Regions from separate parts of the Streptomyces sp. NPDC091387 genome, predicted to be linked through region 2. Evidence: riboswitches for the same ligand, from Rfam matches in the RefSeq annotation. Region 2 holds a riboswitch; each other region holds the start of a gene.

Region 1 (6,596 bases), on a different contig from region 2:
CCTCCGGAGCGGTACTGCGCGGCGGCGAGCGAACCGAGGCCGGAGCGGAGCGTGTTGAGCTCCTCCTGGCCGCGGGCCACCTTGTCCTGCAGCGCGCCGACCTGCTTCTCGAGCTTCTCCTGCTTCTCCTTGGCCCCGCTGTACTGCTCGGTGGCCGTCTCCGCCTCGTGGTAGAGCTTGTCGACCTCCGCCTTGACCTCGCTCTTGGTCGGCTTGGGATCGGCGTGAGCGGCCTGAGAGGTCAGGGCCACGGCTGCGGCGGCGGTCGCGGTGAGCACGGTCACACGGGCGCGGCTCGGATTCTTGGGACGACGGTGGGACGCCACGAAGGCGAGCTCCTTCTTCCTCGAGCCGCCTACCGGGCTGTGGGGGACATGAATCCCCGGCTCCGTGGGGATCACGGACTCGGCGGTTCCTTCACTGCCACCCCGGGTGGGTGATCAACCGTGCGAAGGTTCGAGGCCCGACCATAGTGACCATCCCGTGATCAGTTCAAATCCTGGCGGGCAAAATCTCGTCACAGCCGGTACTTCTTTACCCACACCACACTGCGTGTAGCGGTGAACTGACGACCTGTTCCGTAATTTCCGGCAAGTCGCAACAAGTCCCGCTAAACGCGCGAAAGCCGCTTCAGGAGCAAGAGAGACGCAACGGGCCTGGCCCCCGCCTTCGCCACTCCGTCGGCCACCTCGCGGTCGGTGGAGACCACCACGACGGGCCGGCCGGACGGTTCGGCGCGCGCGAGCTGCCGGATGAGCTCGTCCGCGGTGACCCCCGCCTTGCTGAACAGCACCCGCACCCCACGAGGCGGCGCCAGCAGCACCGGAGCGGCCAGCTCGGCCCCGTCGAAGACGCAGGTCATCTCGGCGCCCGTCTGGGCGGCGAGCACCGACAGACCGCCCAGCAGCCGCAGTCGCTGCTTCTCCAGCGGCATCTGCGGATAGCCGGTCTTGGTGACGTTGTAGCCGTCCACGATCAGATGTGCCTGCGGCAGCGCGAGCAGTTGGTCCAGCAGCGCCGGATCGGTGTCGGAAAGGGCTCTGGCGGCAACGTCCTTGGGCGACATCCGGCCCGGCTCGACGGCGTCGACGGTGTCCGCGGGACGCATCGAGGAGGGCGGCAGCGCCAGTTCGCGCCGCAGTCCGCCCGCCGCTTCGAGCACCGTGTCGAGCAGCAGCCGCAGCCGCATGTCCTCGACCGAGCGCCCCTCACGCGCGGCCCTGCGCCCCGCCTCGACGGACGCCTCCGCCTCGCTGAGCCGCGCCCGCAGCCTCCGGGTCTCGCTCTCCGCCGCGGACACCTGGACGGCCGCCTCGGCCCGTACGGCGTCGCTCTCGGCCCTGCCCCGGCGCAGCGCTGCCTCGCCGCGCTTCACCTCGCTGGCCGCGCTGCGCAGTTTGCGCTGGAGCGACTCGGCCTCCTTGCGGGCCGCGTCGAGGTCGGCGCGGAGCCGTTCGGTCTCGCTCCTCGTCTGGGCGCGGGCCTGGACGAGCTCCTCGCGCAGCCGTTCCAGTTCGCGCCGGGTTTCCTCGTCCGCCCGCTCGGCGCCGGCCCGCTCGGCCTCCTCACCGGCGGCGGCCACAAGCTTCACCCAGCCGGCCGGACGCAGCACATAGGCCGCGGCGGCCACATCGACGGGGTCGGCGGCGGCGGGCGGCGAGCCCGCCTCCAGGGCGGCACTCAGCTCCGGCTGGGTCTCCCTCAGCCGTTCACCGATGCGCCGGCGGAACGACGCGTCGCCCTCCAGGGCGGCCGCCATCGCGTTCCCGGCGAACTTCGCACGCCGGGTCGGCGTGAAACGGGCGTACTGTCTGAGCTGAGCCGGGAGTTCGGTGACCGTGAGGCCGCCGAACGCGTCCGAGACCAGCGCGACGACCCGACGCCGCACGCCTTCGGGCAGCGGACGGTCGAGCACCTCCACGGCATCGTCGGCCGCATCGGCCGACGCGGCGCCGCCAGCGGGCTGCTCCACCATCCGTCACCTCAAACTCTATGTCCGCACGGCCCCGTCAGGAGTCGGCACCCGGCCTGTCCACCAGCTCGATCTGATCCACCGCGTTGCACCAACGACAGCGCACCGACTCGATGGTCTCACTGACCACCTCGCGTTCTTCGACGCTCGATTCCCCGGCCAGGTCGAGATGGACGTATTCGACGACCTTGGAGGAGCGCGTCACGTCGAATCGCGTGAGGTTTCCGCAGAGCGTGCAGCGCCAGCGGGTCGCCTCGGTCGGCTGGGGAACCGTCGTCATCGTTGCGTCCTCTTTCGTCGGGCCTCGTGCTGCCACATAAGGATCTTCGCGGTGCGCCGTCGAACTGCGGATGTCCTGCCGTAACCCTACGGCCTCGCCGCATACCACCGGCACGGCGAGGCGCTCTGTCCGGTTCCCTCCGCTTGAGTCATGCTCTGTTCATGATCGATCGGCGGGCTGCGGCCGGCAGACTCCTGCGGGCGGCCACCTCGGGCGGACCGCCGGTGACCTACGCCCTCATCGCCCTGTGCTGCGCGGTCTTCGCGATCAGCCCGCTCTCCGGACTCACCCCGGTGTACGGCAGCGCGGACGCCCTGCTGTCCGCCCAGGCCGGGTACTTCGAGCGCTGGGGCGTGATCCCGAGCGAACTGTGGGACGGCTCCGCACACGCCCTGCTCACCCCGCTGACCGCGCTCTTCGTACACGGCAGCTGGCTGCATCTGCTCGGCAACATACTGTTCCTGTACGTGTTCGGAGCGATGGCCGAGGAGCGCATGGGCCACACCGAGTTCGCGTTCTTCTACCTCGGCTGCGGCTACCTCGCCCTGCTCGCCTACGCGGCCGCGCACGCCACGTCCGACCAGACGCTCGTCGGCGCGTCGGGGGCGATCTCGGCGGTGCTGGGCGCCTTCCTCTACCTCTTCCCCCGGGCCCGGGTCACCAGCGTGTTCCCGTTCCTGCTCTTCCTGCCGCTGCGCTTCCCCGCCTGGATCGTGCTGATCTTCTGGTTCGTACTGCAGTGGCTGGCCGCCGAGGGCGCGGGCAGCGGCCCCGGCGTGGCCTACCTCGCGCATGTCGTCGGCTTCGCCATCGGCTTCCTCTACGCCTGGGGGCGCTATCGGCGTGGGGCCAGGACACGAGGCCCTAGAGTGAGATCTCCAGCCACGGCCACCGAGGGAGAAAGCCAGCCGTGATCACCGCGATCGTGCTCATCAAAACCAGCGTGGACCGGATCCCCGAGATCGCCGAGGCCGTCGCGGCGCTGGACAGCGTCAGCGAGGTCTTCTCGGTCACCGGTACGTACGACCTGATCGCCATGGTCCGGGTGGCCAAGCACGACGATCTGGCCGACGTCATCCCCGGCCGGATCAGCAAGATCCCCGGCGTCGAGGGGACCGACACCCACGTGGCGTTCCGTACGTACTCGCAGCACGACCTGGAGGCGGCCTTCGCCATCGGCCTGGACGCATAGGTACATGCGTTCGGCCGGGTACGGACAGCTGTCCGTACCCGGCCGAACGTGTTTCACGCCCCTCAGACCTGGGCGGTACCCCGGTCCGGGACGCAACGGCCGTCCTCGGTGCGGTACTTCCACTGGGCGCCCTCGCTCACCAGCTCCTTGACCGCCCGCACGAAGCGCTCGATGTGCTCGTCCGGCGTACCGGCACCGAAGCTGACCCGGATCGCGTTGAGCGACCTCTCGCCCGGCTCGGCCTCCGGCGCACCGCACTCACCGACGTCCTGCGGGTCGCTGCCGAGCAGGGTGCGCACCAGCGGGTGGGCACAGAACAGTCCGTCGCGCACCCCGATGCCGTACTCGGCGGAGAGCGCCGCGGCGAAGTGCGAGCTGTTCCAGCCCTCCACCACGAAGGAGATGACGCCGACCCGCGGGGCGTCGTCACCGAACAGCGAGAGCACCTTGACCTCGGGGACCTCGGCGAGGCCGGCGCGGACCATGGTGACGAGCTGCTGCTCCCGGGCGACCAGGCCGTCGAATCCGGCCTCGGTGAGCGCCTTGCAGGCGGAGGCGATGGAGTAGACGCCGATAACGTTGGGGGAACCGGCCTCGTGGCGTGCGGCGGTGGTGTGCCACTCGACGTCCACCCCGCCGTCGGTGCGCCGGGCGACCTTGCGGGAGGCGCCGCCGCCGGCCAGGTAGGGCTCGGCGTCGCGCAGCCAGTCGGAGCGGCCGGCCAGGACGCCGGAGCCGAACGGCGCGTACAGCTTGTGTCCGGAGAAGGCGACCCAGTCCACGTCCAGCTCGGCGATGTCGACGGGGTGGTGCGGGGCCAGCTGCGCGGCGTCCAGCACGATCCGCGCGCCGTGGGCGTGCGCGGCGGCGGCGAGCTCCTTGACCGGCCACAGCTCACCGGTGACGTTGGAGGCGCCGGTGACGCAGACCAGCGCGGGGCCGTAGGGGTCACGGTCGGCGAGGGCCCGCTCCAGCGTGGCGACGGCCTGGGCGGGGGTGCGCGGGGCGTTCAGGTAGGTCACCCGGGCGTCGCGCCAGGGCAGCAGGGACGCGTGGTGCTCGGTCTCGAAGACGAAGACCTGGCAGTCGGCGGGGACCGCGGCGGCCAGCAGGTTGAGCGAGTCAGTGGTCGACCGGGTGAAGATCACCTGGTCGTCGGCGCGGCAGCCGAGGAACTCCGCGACGGTGACGCGGCTGGACTCGAAGAGGTCCGTGGAGAGCTGCGAGAGGTAGCCGGCGCCGCGGTGGACGCTGCCGTAGTACGGCGCGTACGCGGCGACGTCGTCCCACACCCGCTGCAGGGCCGGGGCGCTGGCGGCGTAGTCGAGCGCGGCGTAGGTGACCTCACCGCCGGTCACCAGCGGAACCCTCACATCCTTGCCCAGAACCGGCAGAGGGGCACAAATGGACTGGTCGGCGGCAGCGGTGAAGACAGACATGGCGGACTCCCGTAACAGGCAGGCGAATTCCGCGTGCCTGCGGGTACGCGGCAGCACGGAGGGAAGAAAAGAGGGTGTGCGGAGGAGGGCCGAAAAGCCCTATCGCATTCGCTTGCTCACAGAGGCTCCCTGAGGACCAGGACCCCACGGGTGGACGTCTAGGACGTCGAGGGGTCCGCGCTTGCCGCAGACCTCGCTGCCTACGGCCTGGTCTTCACCCGGGGCACCCCGCCACGGACGGAGGGTTGCCGGACAGCGGGCCGGGGCCGTAGTCGCTGTCACTCATGACCTGCCCAGCATCTTGCCATACGTACCGGAACGCGCAAGGCGCAGTCCATGATCTGGACTGCGCCCCGCCTCGCGTTCCGTACGGTCAGGCGTTGCTCGCCCTGACCCATCTCTCCAGCACCCGGCCGGCGGACCCGGAGTCGATGGACTCGGCTGCCTTCGCGATACCGGCGGCGAGCTGCTCGGTGAGCGTGCCCTCCCCCTGGTCCAGCGCGACCAGGGCCGCCGCCGAGTTGAGCAGGACGGCGTCCCGTACCGGGCCCCTCTCGCCGGCCAGCAGGCGGCGGGCCACATCGGCGTTGTACGAGGCGTCGGCGCCGCGCAGCGCTTCCACCGGCACCAGTTCCAGGCCGACGTCGCGCGGGTCGAAGGCCTGCTCGCGCACGACGCCGTCCCGGGCCACCCAGACCCGGGAGGTCGCGGTGGTGGTCAGCTCGTCCAGGCCGTCGTCGCCGCGGAAGACCAGCGCGGAGTTGCCGCGTTCCGCGAGCACGCCCGCGACGATGGGCGCCATCCGCAGGTCGGCGACGCCGATGGCCTGGGAACGGACCTGGGCCGGATTGGTGAGCGGGCCGAGGATGTTGAAGGTGGTCGGGGCACCGAGCTCCGACCGCGCCTTCGCCGCGTACCGCAGGGCGGGGTGGAACTTCACCGCGAAACAGAAGGTGATGCCCGCTTCCTCGGCCACCTCGACCACGCGCTGCGGCGGCAGGTCCAGGTTGACGCCGAGCTTGCCCAGGACGTCGGAGGAGCCGCTCGCGGAGGAGGAGGCGCGGTTGCCGTGCTTGACGACCTTGGCCCCGGCCCCCGCCACCACGATCGCGGACATGGTGGAGATGTTGACCGTCTTGGCCATGTCGCCGCCGGTGCCGACGATGTCGACCGTACGGCCGGGTACGTGGATGGTGGTGGCGTGCTCGTACATCGCACGGACCAGACCGGTGACCTCCGTGACGGTCTCGCCCTTGGCGCGCAGGGCGACCGCGAAGCCGGCGATCTGCACGTCGGTCGCCTCACCGCTCATGATGCGGTCCATCGCCCACGCGGTGTCGTCGGCGCTCAGGTCCTCGCCGCGCAGCAGCGGGGTCAGCACGCCGGGCCAGGAACGAGCCGCCACGCTGTCGCCGCCGACCGGGGTCACAACGTTCATGGTCCGCTCCTGGGGTCCACAGCCGATAAGGGGATGTGACCACCCTATCGAGCGCCGGGGACAGCGAAGAGCCCCGTCCATCGTATGGATGGGCGGGGCTCCTGCTGTGGCGATCAGTTCAGGTGATCAGTGGTGGCCGTGGCCGTCGGTGATCTCCTTGTACTCCTCGGCGGAAGGCTTGACGATCTGGTTGTTCTCGCCGTAGTAGCCCTTGCTGAGCTTGGCCCGCAGCTTCTCCACCGGCGACACCTTGCGCTTGACGCCGTTCTCGTCGA
Region 2 (6,596 bases):
CTGCCCGTCCTGTCCGGCGCCCAGGGAGGAGTGCGCGGGGGAGAGGGCGAACGCCCCGCCGTCCAGCTCGGTGAGGTAACCGTCCCGCACGAGCGTCTTCAGCAGCCGCTGGACGGTGGCCGGGGGCAGCCCGGTCTCCTTGACCAATTGGTGCACGGAGGCTGCCGCCCCGTGCGCCCCTGCCGCCTCCATCACTCGGAGAGCACGCTCGACGTACGCGGCGAGCTCGGGGTCGGCCTCGTCACCCATGCCCATAAGCATGGACCCGGTGCCGGAAGGCGGCAATATGTCCTGTGCACGGCCCTGACCTGGGGCGAGCACAGCGGCGAAGAGTTCTCGCACGGTCCCGGGCGGCCGACCTGACCGATCAGGAATGGAGAAGCGCGGTCACCGAGCCGCAGCTAGCGTGATGGCCGGGCACCGAGCATCCAGGCACCGAGCGTCCGGACGACGAGTCCCCGACAGACACCGGGGCCCGGCCGCCGACCGCGACCGCCGACTCCACGCCTGGCCGTGGGCTCGGCGCCACCGTCCGCACCGGGCCGATATGACCCACGAACGACAGGAGCGATCATGACCAGCTCGACCACCCAGGGAATCAAGACCGTGCTGCACCCCGTGTCCGACCTGGCGGCGGCCAAGGCGGTGTACACGGCGCTGCTCGGTGTACAGCCGCAGGCCGACGAGTCCTACTACGTGGGCTTCGAGGCCGGGGGCCAGCACATCGGGCTGGTGCCGGCCGGGGCACAGCAGGGCATGACCTCACCCGTGGCGTACTGGCACGTGCCGGACATCGAGGCGAAGCTGGCCGAGGTCACCGCCGCGGGCGCCACTGTGAAGGACCCCGCGCACGATGTCGGCGGCGGACGCCTGGTGGCCACCGTCACCGACCCCGACGGCAACGTCCTCGGACTGCTGCAGGACAGCTGAGACCCGAACCGTCGGACGGTTGTCCACGGGGTGTCCATCACCGCGGGCGGACGCGCGACGGCCGCCGGGCGGTCCGGCGGCCGTCGCGCCGCTCCCGCACCCGACGACCGGGCCACGACACGACCGGGCGGGCAGCGGACCGTTGCCACAGGCCGCACCGACGAAGTAGAACGTGCGTACCGCCCTCAGCTACTCGCATCGAGCCGGACGACGCCGACGGGGACCAGGATCACGGCCCCGACCGACAGACAGATGGAGAACGATAAGCATGGCCACCAGGACGGACGCGCAGTCGCCCGCGCCGCACCCAGCCGACATCCACGATGTGATCCGCGTGCACGGCGCGCGCGTGAACAACCTCAAGGACGTCAGCATCGAGATCCCGAAGCGGCGGCTCACGGTCTTCACCGGCGTCTCCGGCTCGGGCAAGACCTCGCTGGTGTTCAACACGATCGCCGCGGAGTCGCAGCGGCTGATCAACGAGACCTACAGCGCCTTCGTGCAGGGCTTCATGCCGACGCTCGCACGGCCCGAGGTCGACGTCCTGGACGGGCTGACCACCGCGATCATCGTCGACCAGCAGAAGCTGGGCGCCGATCCGCGCTCCACGGTCGGCACGGTGACCGACGCCAACGCGATGCTGCGGATCCTCTTCAGCCGGCTCGGGAAGCCGCACATCGGCCCGCCCGGCGCCTACGCCTTCAACGTCCCCTCGGTCCGGGCCAGCGGTGCCATCACCGTCGAGCGCGGTGCCAAGAAGGCGGTGAAGGCCACCTTCAACCGCACGGGCGGCATGTGCACGCGTTGCGAGGGCCGGGGCAACGTCTCCGACATCGACCTCACCCAGCTCTACGACGACTCCAAGTCGCTCGCCGAGGGCGCCTTCACCATCCCCGGCTGGAAGTCCGACAGCTTCTGGACCGTCCGGGTCTACACGGAATCGGGCTTCCTCGACCCGGACAAGCCGATCCGCAAGTACACCAAGAAGGAGATGCAGGACTTCCTCTACCGGGAGCCGACCAAGGTCAAGGTCGAAGGCGTCAGCCTCACCTACGAGGGTCTCGTCCCCCGGATCCAGAAGTCGTTCCTGTCCAAGGACAAGGAAGCGCTGCAACCGCACATCCGGGCGTTCGTGGAGCGGGCCGTCACCTTCACCACCTGCCCCGAGTGCGAGGGCACCCGGCTCAGCGAGGGAGCCAGGTCGTCGAAGATCAACCGGATCAGTATCGCCGACGCCTGCGCGATGCAGACCAGCGACCTGGCCGCCTGGATCCGCGACCTCGACGAACCCTCGGTGGCACCCCTGCTCACCGCGCTGGGGCAGACCCTCGACTCGTTCGTGGAGATCGGACTCGGCTACCTCGCGCTCGACCGGCCGACGGGCACGCTGTCGGGGGGCGAGGCACAGCGCGTCAAGATGATCCGCCATCTCGGATCCTCGCTCACCGACACCACCTACGTCTTCGACGAGCCCACCGCGGGCCTGCACCCCCACGACATCCAGCGGATGAACAACCTGCTGCTGCGCCTGCGGGACAAGGGCAACACGGTGCTCGTCGTGGAGCACAAGCCGGAGACGATCGCTATCGCCGACCACGTCGTCGACCTCGGCCCCGGCGCCGGAACAGCGGGCGGAACCGTCTGCTTCGAGGGCAGCGTCGAGGGACTGAGGGCCGGGGACACCGTCACGGGCCGCCATTTCGACGACCGGGCGACCCTCAAGGACACCCTGCGCAAGCCCACCGGCTCGCTGGAGATCCGCGGCGCGCAGACGAACAACCTGCGCGACGTCGACGTCGACATCCCGCTCGGGGTCCTCGCCGTCGTCACCGGCGTCGCCGGTTCCGGCAAGAGCTCCCTGATCCACGGTTCGGTCTCGGGCCTGGACGGGGTGGTGGCGATCGACCAGGGTGCGATCCGCGGCTCGCGACGGAGCAACCCCGCGACGTACACCGGACTGCTCGATCCGATCCGCAAGGCGTTCGCCAAGGCCAACGACGTGAAACCGGGCCTGTTCAGCGCCAACTCCGAAGGTGCCTGCCCCGGTTGCAACGGTGCCGGCGTCATCTACAGCGACCTTGCGATGATGGCGGGTGTCTCCACCGTCTGCGAGGAGTGCGAGGGCAAGCGGTTCCAGGCCTCGGTGCTCGAATACCACCTCGGCGGCCGCGACATCAGCGAGGTGCTCGCCATGTCGGTGACCGAGGCCGAGGAGTTCTTCGGCGACGGCGAGGCGCGCACACCGGCCGCGCACCGCGTCCTGGGCAGGCTCGCCGACGTCGGGCTCGGCTACCTCAGCCTCGGCCAGCCGCTCACCACGCTGTCCGGCGGTGAGCGGCAACGGCTCAAGCTGGCCACGCACATGGGCGAGAAGGGCGGCATCCTCGTCCTCGACGAACCGACCACCGGCCTCCACCTCGCCGACGTCGAGCAACTGCTCGGCCTGCTCGACGGGCTCGTGGACTCCGGCAAGTCGGTCATCGTGATCGAGCACCACCAGGCGGTCATGGCGCACGCCGACTGGATCGTCGACCTCGGCCCCGGCGCCGGCCACGACGGCGGCAGGCTCGTCTTCGAGGGCACCCCCGCCGACCTCGTCGCCGACCGCTCCACCCTCACCGGCCGGCACCTCGCGGCCTACGTCGGCGCCTGAGGGAGCCGTTGGACAAGAGGTTGACCTGAATGTCGCGTTGAACGAGAGGTGCACCGGGGCCTTCACCGGCTCCGGTGCGCCCAACTACGCGGGCCGGAGGCCGTCGTCCCGCTCCTGCGCGTCGGGGAAGGCGGGGTGGTCGCGCAGGCGGCCCACGTACTCCCGGAGCCGAGGACGGTCGCCGAGTGCGGCCGGGCCGAGACGGACGAGCGCGACCCACAGGTCCACATCCGCCGCCGTCAGTTCCCCGCCCAGTACGTAGGGCCGCAGGTCGAGGCGGTGATCCAGCAGGTCCAGCGTCGCCGATCGCTCCGCGGGCCCGGCGTCCGGGGTGACGTCGCAGTCCAGCAGGTCACGGAGGGCGTCGATGTCCGCGATGAGTCCCGGCGGGCGCAGAGCGGAGGGGCAGGCCTCGTCATGGCCGGACAGCAGGCCCGCGAGGTCGCGCAGGATGTCGGGGGTGTGGTTGCTGACGATCCGTCCGCTCCACCGGTCGCACAGCGCGGGCGCCGTCAGCGGTCCGTCGTAGTGGTGCATCGTCGCCTCGTACGCGCTGCGCAGCGAGGCGAACGCGCCGGGTGTCTCGGTGGGGTGTCCCAGGATCGTGGTGGCGACCGAGTCCTTGAGGCCGAGCAGGCCGAGAGTGATCGAGATGCGGAGCGAGCGCGGACAACTCGCCGACAGGAAGAGCTCGTAGCGGTGCGGCGCCGGGTAGAAGCCGCCGGCCAGACCGACACCGATACGGCTGTGGATGCGGGAGGGCTGCACGGCAGCCGCGGGACGAGGCTGCGTGGCGCACGGACTCGGACCCGGGGAAACCGGGCCGCATGCCATCGAGTTGCCTGTGCCGGAACTGCGCGAACCGGGACCGCGTGAACTGGAACTGCGCGAAACTGTCTCGGGCATGACTCTCCTATGGGAATCCCGGTGGGAATCCCTGCGGGAACGAGGAAGCCACCGCCGCCTTGTGGGCACCAGCGGCCGGATGTGGAATGGCTGCGCTCTCGTACCGGTCCGGACGGACCGAGCGGTCCGGTACGCGTCCGGATCTGTCCGGGCTAGTAAGCGCTGGAGACACGCAGCAGATCGATGTGCAGGCGCCTCGTCAAGCCGTTCCTGGACAATTCCCACCGGTCCCGACTTCGGGGCTCGCGAGACGCGAGACCACGCTTGCCCCGCCGCACCGGCGGGACCCGGTCGTCACCCGGGGCACCCCGTCGCGGTGGAAGGGTTGCCTGCCAGCGGGCCGGGGCCGATAACCGCCTGAGCAGGAGAATCCCGCACAGGAGGCGCTGACAATCGTGACCGTCCATGTCAGTTTCGGTGCGTCACGTGACGCAGTCAAGAAGGCCGCACGGGCCGTCTCGCCTGGTGGTCACCGGCGTTGACATTCGTTTCCGGCCGTGCCTAACTTGCGGCGCAGAACGGTCATGAGCGTCAGCGGAAATCCCTGGTGCGCCGGCCGGCAACCCTCGTACGCGGTGGGGTGCCCAGGTTCGGTCCGGACCGGATGACGTTCGGCGGGAGTGTAGGCCCCACGGGGCGGAATGGTGACGGTGAGAGCGATGCACGCAGCTGAGGGGATGGCTGCCTGGCGGTCCCGCGGCCGCGCCCTGCTGCTCTGCGCGGACCGCTCCGTCGACCTGCAGCGCGTCAACAGCGCACTGTGTAGCGCCGTTTCACGCGTGCTCTGTCAAGCCTGACGGCATTCCCGGCCCAGCCCTTCCCGGCCTCTGCCTTCCGGGCCTCTGCTCTCCGCGTTCTTGACGTCCACCGCTGTCGCGGTGCGCCCTCTCCCTGCCCGGCCCCCGTCCCGTGCCGTGTGCCGCGTCCCGCCGATTCGTCCCCGATCGGTGCGGCGTCGCCGCCGTCCGCGGTCCGGACTGTCCGAATCCGCTGGAGCCCTCCGTGAGTGAATCCCCTGGCATCGCTGTGTCCTCCGGATCAGCGCCGCCCGCCGAGGCGGCCCCCCGCCTCCACCCGCCCGCCGCGCCGAAGCCCCTGGCGGCGCAGCGGGTCCTTCCCCTGCTGCGCCCCGGCCGCTGGATCATCACAGCCGTCGTGCTCGTGCTGGTCGCCCAGATCGTCCACGGCCTGGTGACCAATCCCTTCTACCAGTGGGACCGGTTCTCGTACTGGTTCCTGCGGCCCACGATCCTCGACGGCCTGCTCATCACCCTCGAAGTCACCGTGTACAGCGCCGCTTTGGGACTGCTCGGCGGCGTACTGCTGGCACTGGCCAGGCTCTCCCCGAGCCCGGTGCTGCGTGGGGTCAGCTGGGGCTACACCTGGCTCTTCCGATCGGTGCCGCTGATCGTGGTCCTGCTGTTCCTCTACAACTTCAGCGCGCTCTACCGGACGCTGAGCATCGGAGTGCCGTTCGGCCCGGCGTTCTTCACGTTCGACGAGTCCCGCCTCGCCACCGACATGGCCGTCGCCGTCATCGGCCTGAGCCTCAACGAGGCGGCGTACGCCTCCGAAGTGGTCCGCGGCGGCATCCTCTCCGTCGACCAGGGCCAGCACGAGGCGGCCTCGGCCCTCGGCCTCCCGAGGCGCTACCAGTTCGCGAAGATCGTGTTTCCGCAGGCCCTGCGCTCCATCACCCCGAACTACGTCAACCAGCTGATCGGCCTGATCAAGGGCACCTCGCTGGTCTTCTACGTCTCTCTGCTCGACCTGTTCGGCTCCGTGCAGAGCATGGGCAGCAGCTACCCCGGCGACATCGTGCCGCTGCTGCTGGTGGCCACCGTCTGGTACCTGATTCTCACCAGCGTCGTGTCCGTCATCCAGTTCTACGTCGAGCGGCACTACTCGCGGGGCGCGCTGCGCACCCTGCCGCTGACCCCGTTGCAGAAGCTGCGGACCGGCCTCGGCGATCTGCGGGCCCGGGTCCGGAAGGAGACGGCGATATGAGCGCCGAGACGACCGAGAAGACCGGGACGGCCGAGAAGGCGGAGGCGGCCGGTACGGCTGGGGCGCAGGAGACCGGCCGAGTGCTCGCGGTACGCCCCGC
Region 3 (6,596 bases), on a different contig from region 2:
GCGGTCCGGGGCAGCTGTGTGCGCGGCGGCGTGAGGGCAGGTCACGAGAGGTCTCCTGTCGTACGAACGGGGGTGAACCGGACGGGGAGCGAGGTCGTCCCGCGCAGAAACGCGGAGGGCCGCCGTACGAGGTCCGCGACGGCGACGCCCAGCTCGAGGTCGGGCAGCCGGTCGAGCAGCACCTCGATGCCGGTACGCGCGATGGTCTCGGCGATCTCCTGAGCGGAGAAGGGGCACCGGTACTCGCCGTGGCTGAAGGCGAGATGCGCGCCGTTGCCCCCTTGGGCGGAGGCAGCGCTGCCGGACAGGCTCTGCCTGATCAGCGGATCGGTGTTGGCGGCGCCGAGCCCGAGCAGCAGCATGTCCCCCGCCCTGATCCGCTGCCCGCCGAGCTGGGTGTCCCGGGCGGCCCAGCGTCCGGCGAGGATCTGCGTCGGCGCGTCCTCCCAGAGCACCGCGTTCATGGCCTCGGCCACGCTGCGCCGCCCGCCCGCCATCGATTCGGCGAACTCGTCCTCGGTGAGCATCAGCCGCAGGGAGTTACTGATCCAGTCAGCGGTGGTGAGGTGCCCGGCGGCCGTGATGGCCATCAGGTCGAGCATGTACTCCTCGTCGGTGAACGCCTCGGGGAAGGCGAGCATCCGGGAGGTCACGTCGTCCCCGGGCTCGGCCCGCTTGGCGGCGACCAGCCGCCGCATGTGCTCCCCGAATCGCAGATGGGCCTCCTGTGCGCCCGGACCACCGTCGGCCAGGTCCTTCAACACCTGCGCGATATGGGCGCCTTCGTCATCGGGGAACCCGACCAGCCGTGCGAGGACGAGCACGGGTAAGGGCTCGCAGAAGTCGGCGACGAGGTCGGCGGCACCCCGGCTGCACACGGCGTCGATCAGCCGGTCGGCCAGCTCCTCGCAGTGGTTGCGGATCTCGAACGGATCGGCCCCTTCGAGGGCGGGTCCGACCATCCGGGCGTGGCGCCGGTGCTCGTCCCCCGCGCTGAAGTAGATGGACGGCAGCGGCCGCCCGACCATGGGCAGCAGCGGCCAGTCCTCGGGGATGTGCTCCCACTGGTTCCACAGACCGACATCGCGCGGGAACAGCTCGCCGTCGCTGGTGACTTGATGGAGTTCGCGGTATCCGATGACCAGCCAGGCGGGGAACCCGCCCGGCAGCTCCACGGGGACGACCGGCCCGTGATCACGGCGCATGGCGCGGTAGACGGCCTGTGGCTCGGTCTGGAACGAGGGGCCGCCGAGCGGCACGGCCCCGGGCCTCGTGTGTGCGGGGCACTCCGGAGGGGGCGAGGCGGGCTCGGGCCGTGCGGAGGATGGGCGCGTCATCGTCCTGACTCCTGTGGCGGAAGCTTCACGCGTCACGATCGTGCGATCAACGCACGCCCACTATAAGGATTTTATGTGATGCCACAGCGGTCAACGGCGATCAAATGTGCAGTCAGAGCGAAGCAACTGGCCGACATCTGCGCACAATTGACCAACATCTGCGGGTACCGCCCCGGCCACCCGGAGCCGGTGGGCGGCCAGCGCGCCCGGCCGGACCCGGACTACGACCGCCCGGAACCCTGGGCATCGCACAAATCGCCGCCCTCCAGGGCGACGTTGACGAGCGCGGCGGCCGGGTCTTCTCCGTCCACCAGCTTCAGCGCGTGCCACCGGGACAGCCAGTACACGCGTCCGCGATGACCGGCGAGTGTCTCCCGCAGCACGTCCGGAGAGTGCGTCCAGACCGCTGGAAGGGCGCCCGCGTAGTCGAACGCGGCACGCAGCTCGACCCACCCGTCGTCCCGGACGTCACCGGCGGTCAGCAGTATCTCGACGGCCTGGCCGGGCTCCTGCCGGCACTTCTTGGCATGGATCCAGTGCACCTGGTGGCCTGCGGCGTACCGGTCGCAGCCGTCGCTCCGCACGGAGCCGTTCTCGGTGAGATGACGCAGCATGGTGGGTCCCGCCTTCCGGGGATGATGGACCCCGAGCGCTCTGCACCGCGGTCCGCTGTTCCCCGCACCTCGCGCACGGGGCAGGTCGTCACCCGGAGCACCCGCAGCGGAGCGGGGTGCCGTCCAGCCAGCCGGGGCTGCGCGCTGGAACTCATGACCCGACGAAAACCCTAACGCACCCGTGGGACAGACCCCGACGGACGGCGCACGCACAGCCGACGGACGGTCAGGGGAGGCGCAGGCGCGGGCCGAACCCGACCCGCGCCCCCTTGCCCCTCACCTGCCACTCCGTCGGGCTCGGTCAGCAGGTGACGAAGCCCGGGTCGCTCGTTCCTGCCTTGCCCGTCTCGACGTGCCCGGCGAACCGCCGCAGGAACGTGGCGTCCGCGTCCGACACCACCGTGATGTCGTACCAGCGCCGGCTCCCTCGCAGGTCAACGGCGTGCTTCACGGTCGCCCCCGCACGCACCGCGAAGGTCTGCGCCCCGCCGCCATAGGTGTCCGCGTTCCGCACGGTCAACTGGACTGTCCTCGTACCAGCATGAGTGAAAGTCAGTTCGAGTCCTCCGCTCGACGGGTCATGACGTGCGGTCACCTCCGGCCCTGCCGCCTTTCCGGGCCCCCGGAAAGCGCGCAGGAACCCGTTCGGGCCGTGCACGGTGAGGTCGGTCACGTCCTTCGAGTAGGCCGTGTTCCAGCTGTCGGCGAGCGTCTTGCCCGCCTCTGTGGTGTAGGTCCAGGGTCCGTCGGTGCGGTTCGCCGACGTCACCAGGAACTGCGCCCCGGCCGCGTCGCCGCCACTGAAGGTCAGCCGGTACTTACCGGAGGCCGGGTCGGCCGCCCCGTCCACGAGGGGCGCGTACCGCAGCGGCCGGGTGGGCCGCGAGCCGGGCTCCTGCTTCGGCACACTGCCGGAGACCGGCGGCACCGGTACGTAGTCGGGGTGCCGGCCGTTGTCCGGCGGCGCGTATCCGTCCGTGGAGGGCAGCGAGACGGGCGCGGTGTCGGTACGGCTGAAGTCGAAGGCCGAGGTCAGATCGCCGCAGACGGTGCGCCGCCAGGGCGAGATGTTGGGCTCGTGCACGCCGAAGCGCTCCTCCATGAACCGGATCACGGAGGTGTGGTCGAAGACCTCCGAACACGAGAACCCGCCGGTGCTCCACGGGGACACGACCGTCATGGGCACGCGCTGGCCGAGGCCGTACGGCCCGGCCGCGTAACGGAGGTCGCCGGGGAAGTGGTCGGCGGAGGTGTCCACGGTGGAGAGCCCCTGCGCGGCCCCGGACGGGACGAACGGCGGCACGACGTGGTCGAAGAATCCGTCGTTCTCGTCGTAGGTGACGAAGAGCGCGGTCCGGCCCCACACCTCGGGGTCGGAGGTCAGCGCGTCCAGCACCTGCGAGATGTACCAGGCGCCGTAATTGGCAGGCCAGTTAGGGTGCTCGCTGTAGGCCTCGGGCGAGACGACCCACGAGACCTGGGGAAGCGTCCCGGCCCGGACGTCGGCCTTGAGGTCGTCGAGGAGCCCGTCACCGTTCTTGACGTCGGTACCGGTGCGCGCCTTGTCGAAGAGGGGATCGCCGGGCTTGGCGTTGCGATAACTGTTGAAGTAGAGCAGCGAGTTGTCGCCGTAGGTCCCCCGGTAGGCGTCGTCGATCCACCCCCAGGAGCCGGCGGCGTCGAGCCCGTCGCCGATGTCCTGGTAGACCTTCCACGACACCCCGGCCTCCTCCAGCCGCTCGGGGTAGGTCTTCCAGCCGTACCCCGTCTCGTCGTTGCCCAGCACGGGCCCGCCGCCGGTGCCGTCGTTGCCGGTGTACCCGCTCCACAGGTAGTAGCGGTTCGGGTCGGTCGAGCCGAGGAACGAGCAGTGGTACGCGTCGCAGACGGTGAACGCGTCGGCGAGCGCGTAATGGAACGGGATGTCCTCACGGTTGAGGTGCGCCATCGTCGTGGCGGTCTTGGCCGGCACCCACTGGTCGTACGCGCCCTTGTTCAACGCCCGGTGACCGCCGGCCCAGTCGTGGTTCAGGTCCTGGAGGAACTGCAGCCCGAGATCGTCGGCCGGCGGCCGGAACGGCAGCACTTCCTTGCCGAGAACGTCCTTCTGGTGCCACACCGGCTTCCCACTGGGCAGCGTGACCGGACGCGGGTCACCGAAACCGCGCACACCCTTCATGGTCCCGAAGTAGTGGTCGAAGGAACGATTCTCCTGCATCAGTACGACGATGTGCTCGACGTCCTTGAGCGTGCCTGTACGGCCCTTCGCGGGCAGTGACGCGGCACGGGCGATGCTGCTCGACAACGCGGAGAAGGCGACCGTGCCTCCGGCGAGCTGCAGGAGGCGGCGACGGTTCAGTTCTGCCATGAGTGAGGGCCTCTGTGGGGTGAGGGGACGTAAGGGCGAAAGCGACTGGAGTGTTCCAGAATCGGTAGGGGCCATGGAAGACCCTTGCAGTGTGCACGTGGTGGCGTTCGGCCGAACAATCGGAGACGGGTGGGTGGAGGCTCCCGCGCGCAGCCCGAACCCAGGCCTCCGCCGCCGCGGCCGGGTACGCACGGATGCTGCGGAGCCGGTGCCGGGCCGCGCGGTCGGCATGGTGGCGAGAAAGAGAGCGGCCGGGCCGGTTTGCCGTGAGCGATCCCGGAAAGGCGCGGGGAGCCAACTGACCCTCAGGAAAGCGATGTTGCCTATGCGTGCAAGATCCGTACGTACCTCCGGCATCCTGACCGCGGCCCTGCTGCTCTCGGCCGCCGCCGTCGCTCCGACAGCCGGCGCGGCCGTCCGGGACACGGCCGGACCACTGACCGGCGACGGTGGCGCCCCGCACTGCACGGTGCATGCGACGTACGGCAGTGAGCACTGTTACCGGACATTCACGGAGGCCATCGAGGCCGCCAGCGGCGGCCGGATCACCGGGGCACCACGCTCCGCGACCGAAGCGGTGCGCAGTGACGCGTTCCGGGCCCGAATGGCCGACCAGGCACAGGACGGAGTCATCCAGGGGACCTTCTTCGAGGAAGAGCAGTACGGCGGGGCGTCCCTCACCGTCTGGGGCGCCGAGCCGTGCGTGAAGGACGGCTGGGTCAACTTCCAGTTCGACCTCGGGGACGACTGGAAGAACCGCATCTCCTCCGTGCAGCCCTGGGGCGGCTGCGCGCTCTGGCTCTACCCGGAGCCCGGACTGAACGGTGACCGGGACGGCCCGTTCGAGGACAACAGCCCCGCCATCGGGTCGTTCATGAACGACCGCACCCAGTCCATCGGCTTCAGCTGACCGCCCGCCCCACCGGGCACTCCCGTCCCCCCTCCCCCCACAGGCACGATCACCCCCACGGAGATCACCCATGACAGTGAAAATCCGGCTCCCTCTGCTTCTGGCGGCGCTCGTCACCGCGGGCAGCGCCGTCCTGGTCGCTCCCGGCACCGCCCTCGCCGAGGATCAGCCCACCATCCGTGAACTGCTCGACAAGTGCGACAACGGGACCGACAGCTGCGTGTTCCACCCCGACGGGGCGCCCGAGATATCGATGGGCGAGGCCCACCAGGTGGGTGACTCCGCCTTCAACTGCACCCCGGACAGCCAGACCTCCACCGTCGGCTGGTCGGACACGACGGGCGAGTCCAACAGCGTCGGCGTCTCCCTGACCGCGGAGTACGGCTTCTCGCTCGTCTTCAAGATGAGCATCACGGCCACCTACGGGCACACCTGGGAGACCTCACACACCGAGTCGGAGCTGACGGCCGTGAACGTCCGGCCGGGCGAGGTCGGCTGGGTGACCCGCGAGGCCCAGATGCAGCACGTGAGCGGTACGTACGAGCTGCACTTCCCGGACCGCTTCTACGGCCACTACTACTGGTACGTGCCCTTCGACGCGACGGGCCCGATGCCGGACGCGCCGAGCACCAAGACGCAGCACACCCGGGCGATGACCGATGAGGAGAAGGCGGACCACTGCGGCTGACCCCACGCGGTAACAGCGGCCAGGCAGCACATCAGGCAGATGGGGCGCGCCGGCAGCGGTGACCACGGCTGAGTCACGGTCCGGCAGCCCGCCTTCGCGTCGAGGTTGCCCTCCCCCTGGCTGACGCGAGTCCCTCCTGACCGCGATCGGGAGGGACTCGCGGTCGGTCGGAGCCGACTGTTCCCCTGCCCCAGAGGTGCCGCGTCATCCGGGGCGACGGCGATGGGCCCGCTGCCGGCACGTCGCGCCGCAGTAGCGTGCCGGGCGCCCCGCGGTCTTGGCCTCGAACTCGGCCCCGCACTCCTCGCACCGCGTCCTCATTGCGTGACGCCTGCCGGGTCCGTAACGAAACGCATGCCCTTCCGTGACCGAAGCCGGCCCCCGCAGACCCTCCAGCGCCAGGTGGACCATGCGGACTCCCCCGGCGCTGTCCCGATGGGCGGCCCGCATCGTCGCGCACCCGACAATGAGTACGGCGACGTCGTCCGAGCCGATGTCGGCGCGGACTCCGCCGGCCCGCTGGGCCGCGCGGAGCAGCTCGGCCAGTGCCTGCTGGAACTGGTGACCCGACGCGGCGAGCAACGGACGCGGCCAGCTGGTGTCGGTGCTCACGAGGTCACAGACGTGCCTGCGCCCTGCGGACTTGTCGATGGTCTCCAGGAGGAACCCGAAGAATGCC

The links. A riboswitch is a leader RNA that binds a small molecule or an ion and turns the genes downstream of it on or off. The one in region 2 is predicted to bind S-adenosylmethionine.
Region 1: it holds a riboswitch for S-adenosylmethionine, as region 2 does, so the genes downstream of both, ACIQM0_RS07380 (aminotransferase class V-fold PLP-dependent enzyme) here and ACIQM0_RS14515 (putative leader peptide) in region 2, are expected to answer to the same signal.
Region 3: it holds a riboswitch for S-adenosylmethionine, as region 2 does, so the genes downstream of both, ACIQM0_RS31145 (hypothetical protein) here and ACIQM0_RS14515 (putative leader peptide) in region 2, are expected to answer to the same signal.

Annotation. Positions count from the first base shown of each region.
Region 1 is NZ_JBIVTZ010000003.1:114,907-121,502, reverse strand. Features, by position in the region: gene ACIQM0_RS07405 (NlpC/P60 family protein) at 1-326, opposite strand, end outside; gene ACIQM0_RS07400 (NYN domain-containing protein) at 611-1,972, opposite strand; gene ACIQM0_RS07395 (hypothetical protein) at 2,010-2,252, opposite strand; gene ACIQM0_RS07390 (rhomboid family intramembrane serine protease) at 2,414-3,166, shown strand; gene ACIQM0_RS07385 (Lrp/AsnC family transcriptional regulator) at 3,163-3,444, shown strand; gene ACIQM0_RS07380 (aminotransferase class V-fold PLP-dependent enzyme) at 3,507-4,883, opposite strand; SAM riboswitch class IV at 5,056-5,173, opposite strand; gene trpD (anthranilate phosphoribosyltransferase) at 5,257-6,321, opposite strand; gene ACIQM0_RS07370 (ubiquinol-cytochrome c reductase cytochrome b subunit) at 6,448-6,596, opposite strand, start outside.
Region 2 is NZ_JBIVTZ010000006.1:144,276-150,871, forward strand. Features, by position in the region: gene ACIQM0_RS14495 (IclR family transcriptional regulator) at 1-249, opposite strand, end outside; gene ACIQM0_RS14500 (VOC family protein) at 574-930, shown strand; gene ACIQM0_RS14505 (ATP-binding cassette domain-containing protein) at 1,199-3,583, shown strand; gene ACIQM0_RS14510 (glutathione S-transferase C-terminal domain-containing protein) at 3,668-4,351, opposite strand; gene ACIQM0_RS14515 (putative leader peptide) at 4,642-4,767, opposite strand; SAM riboswitch class IV at 4,745-4,890, opposite strand; SAM riboswitch class IV at 5,010-5,118, shown strand; gene ACIQM0_RS14520 (amino acid ABC transporter permease) at 5,492-6,496, shown strand; gene ACIQM0_RS14525 (amino acid ABC transporter ATP-binding protein) at 6,493-6,596, shown strand, end outside.
Region 3 is NZ_JBIVTZ010000017.1:152,862-159,457, reverse strand. Features, by position in the region: gene ACIQM0_RS31155 (cytochrome P450) at 1-45, opposite strand, end outside; gene ACIQM0_RS31150 (cytochrome P450) at 42-1,337, opposite strand; gene ACIQM0_RS31145 (hypothetical protein) at 1,559-1,951, opposite strand; SAM riboswitch class IV at 2,001-2,110, opposite strand; gene ACIQM0_RS31140 (phosphocholine-specific phospholipase C) at 2,253-4,319, opposite strand; gene ACIQM0_RS31135 (hypothetical protein) at 4,645-5,229, shown strand; gene ACIQM0_RS31130 (hypothetical protein) at 5,300-5,917, shown strand; gene ACIQM0_RS31125 (TetR/AcrR family transcriptional regulator) at 6,122-6,596, opposite strand, start outside.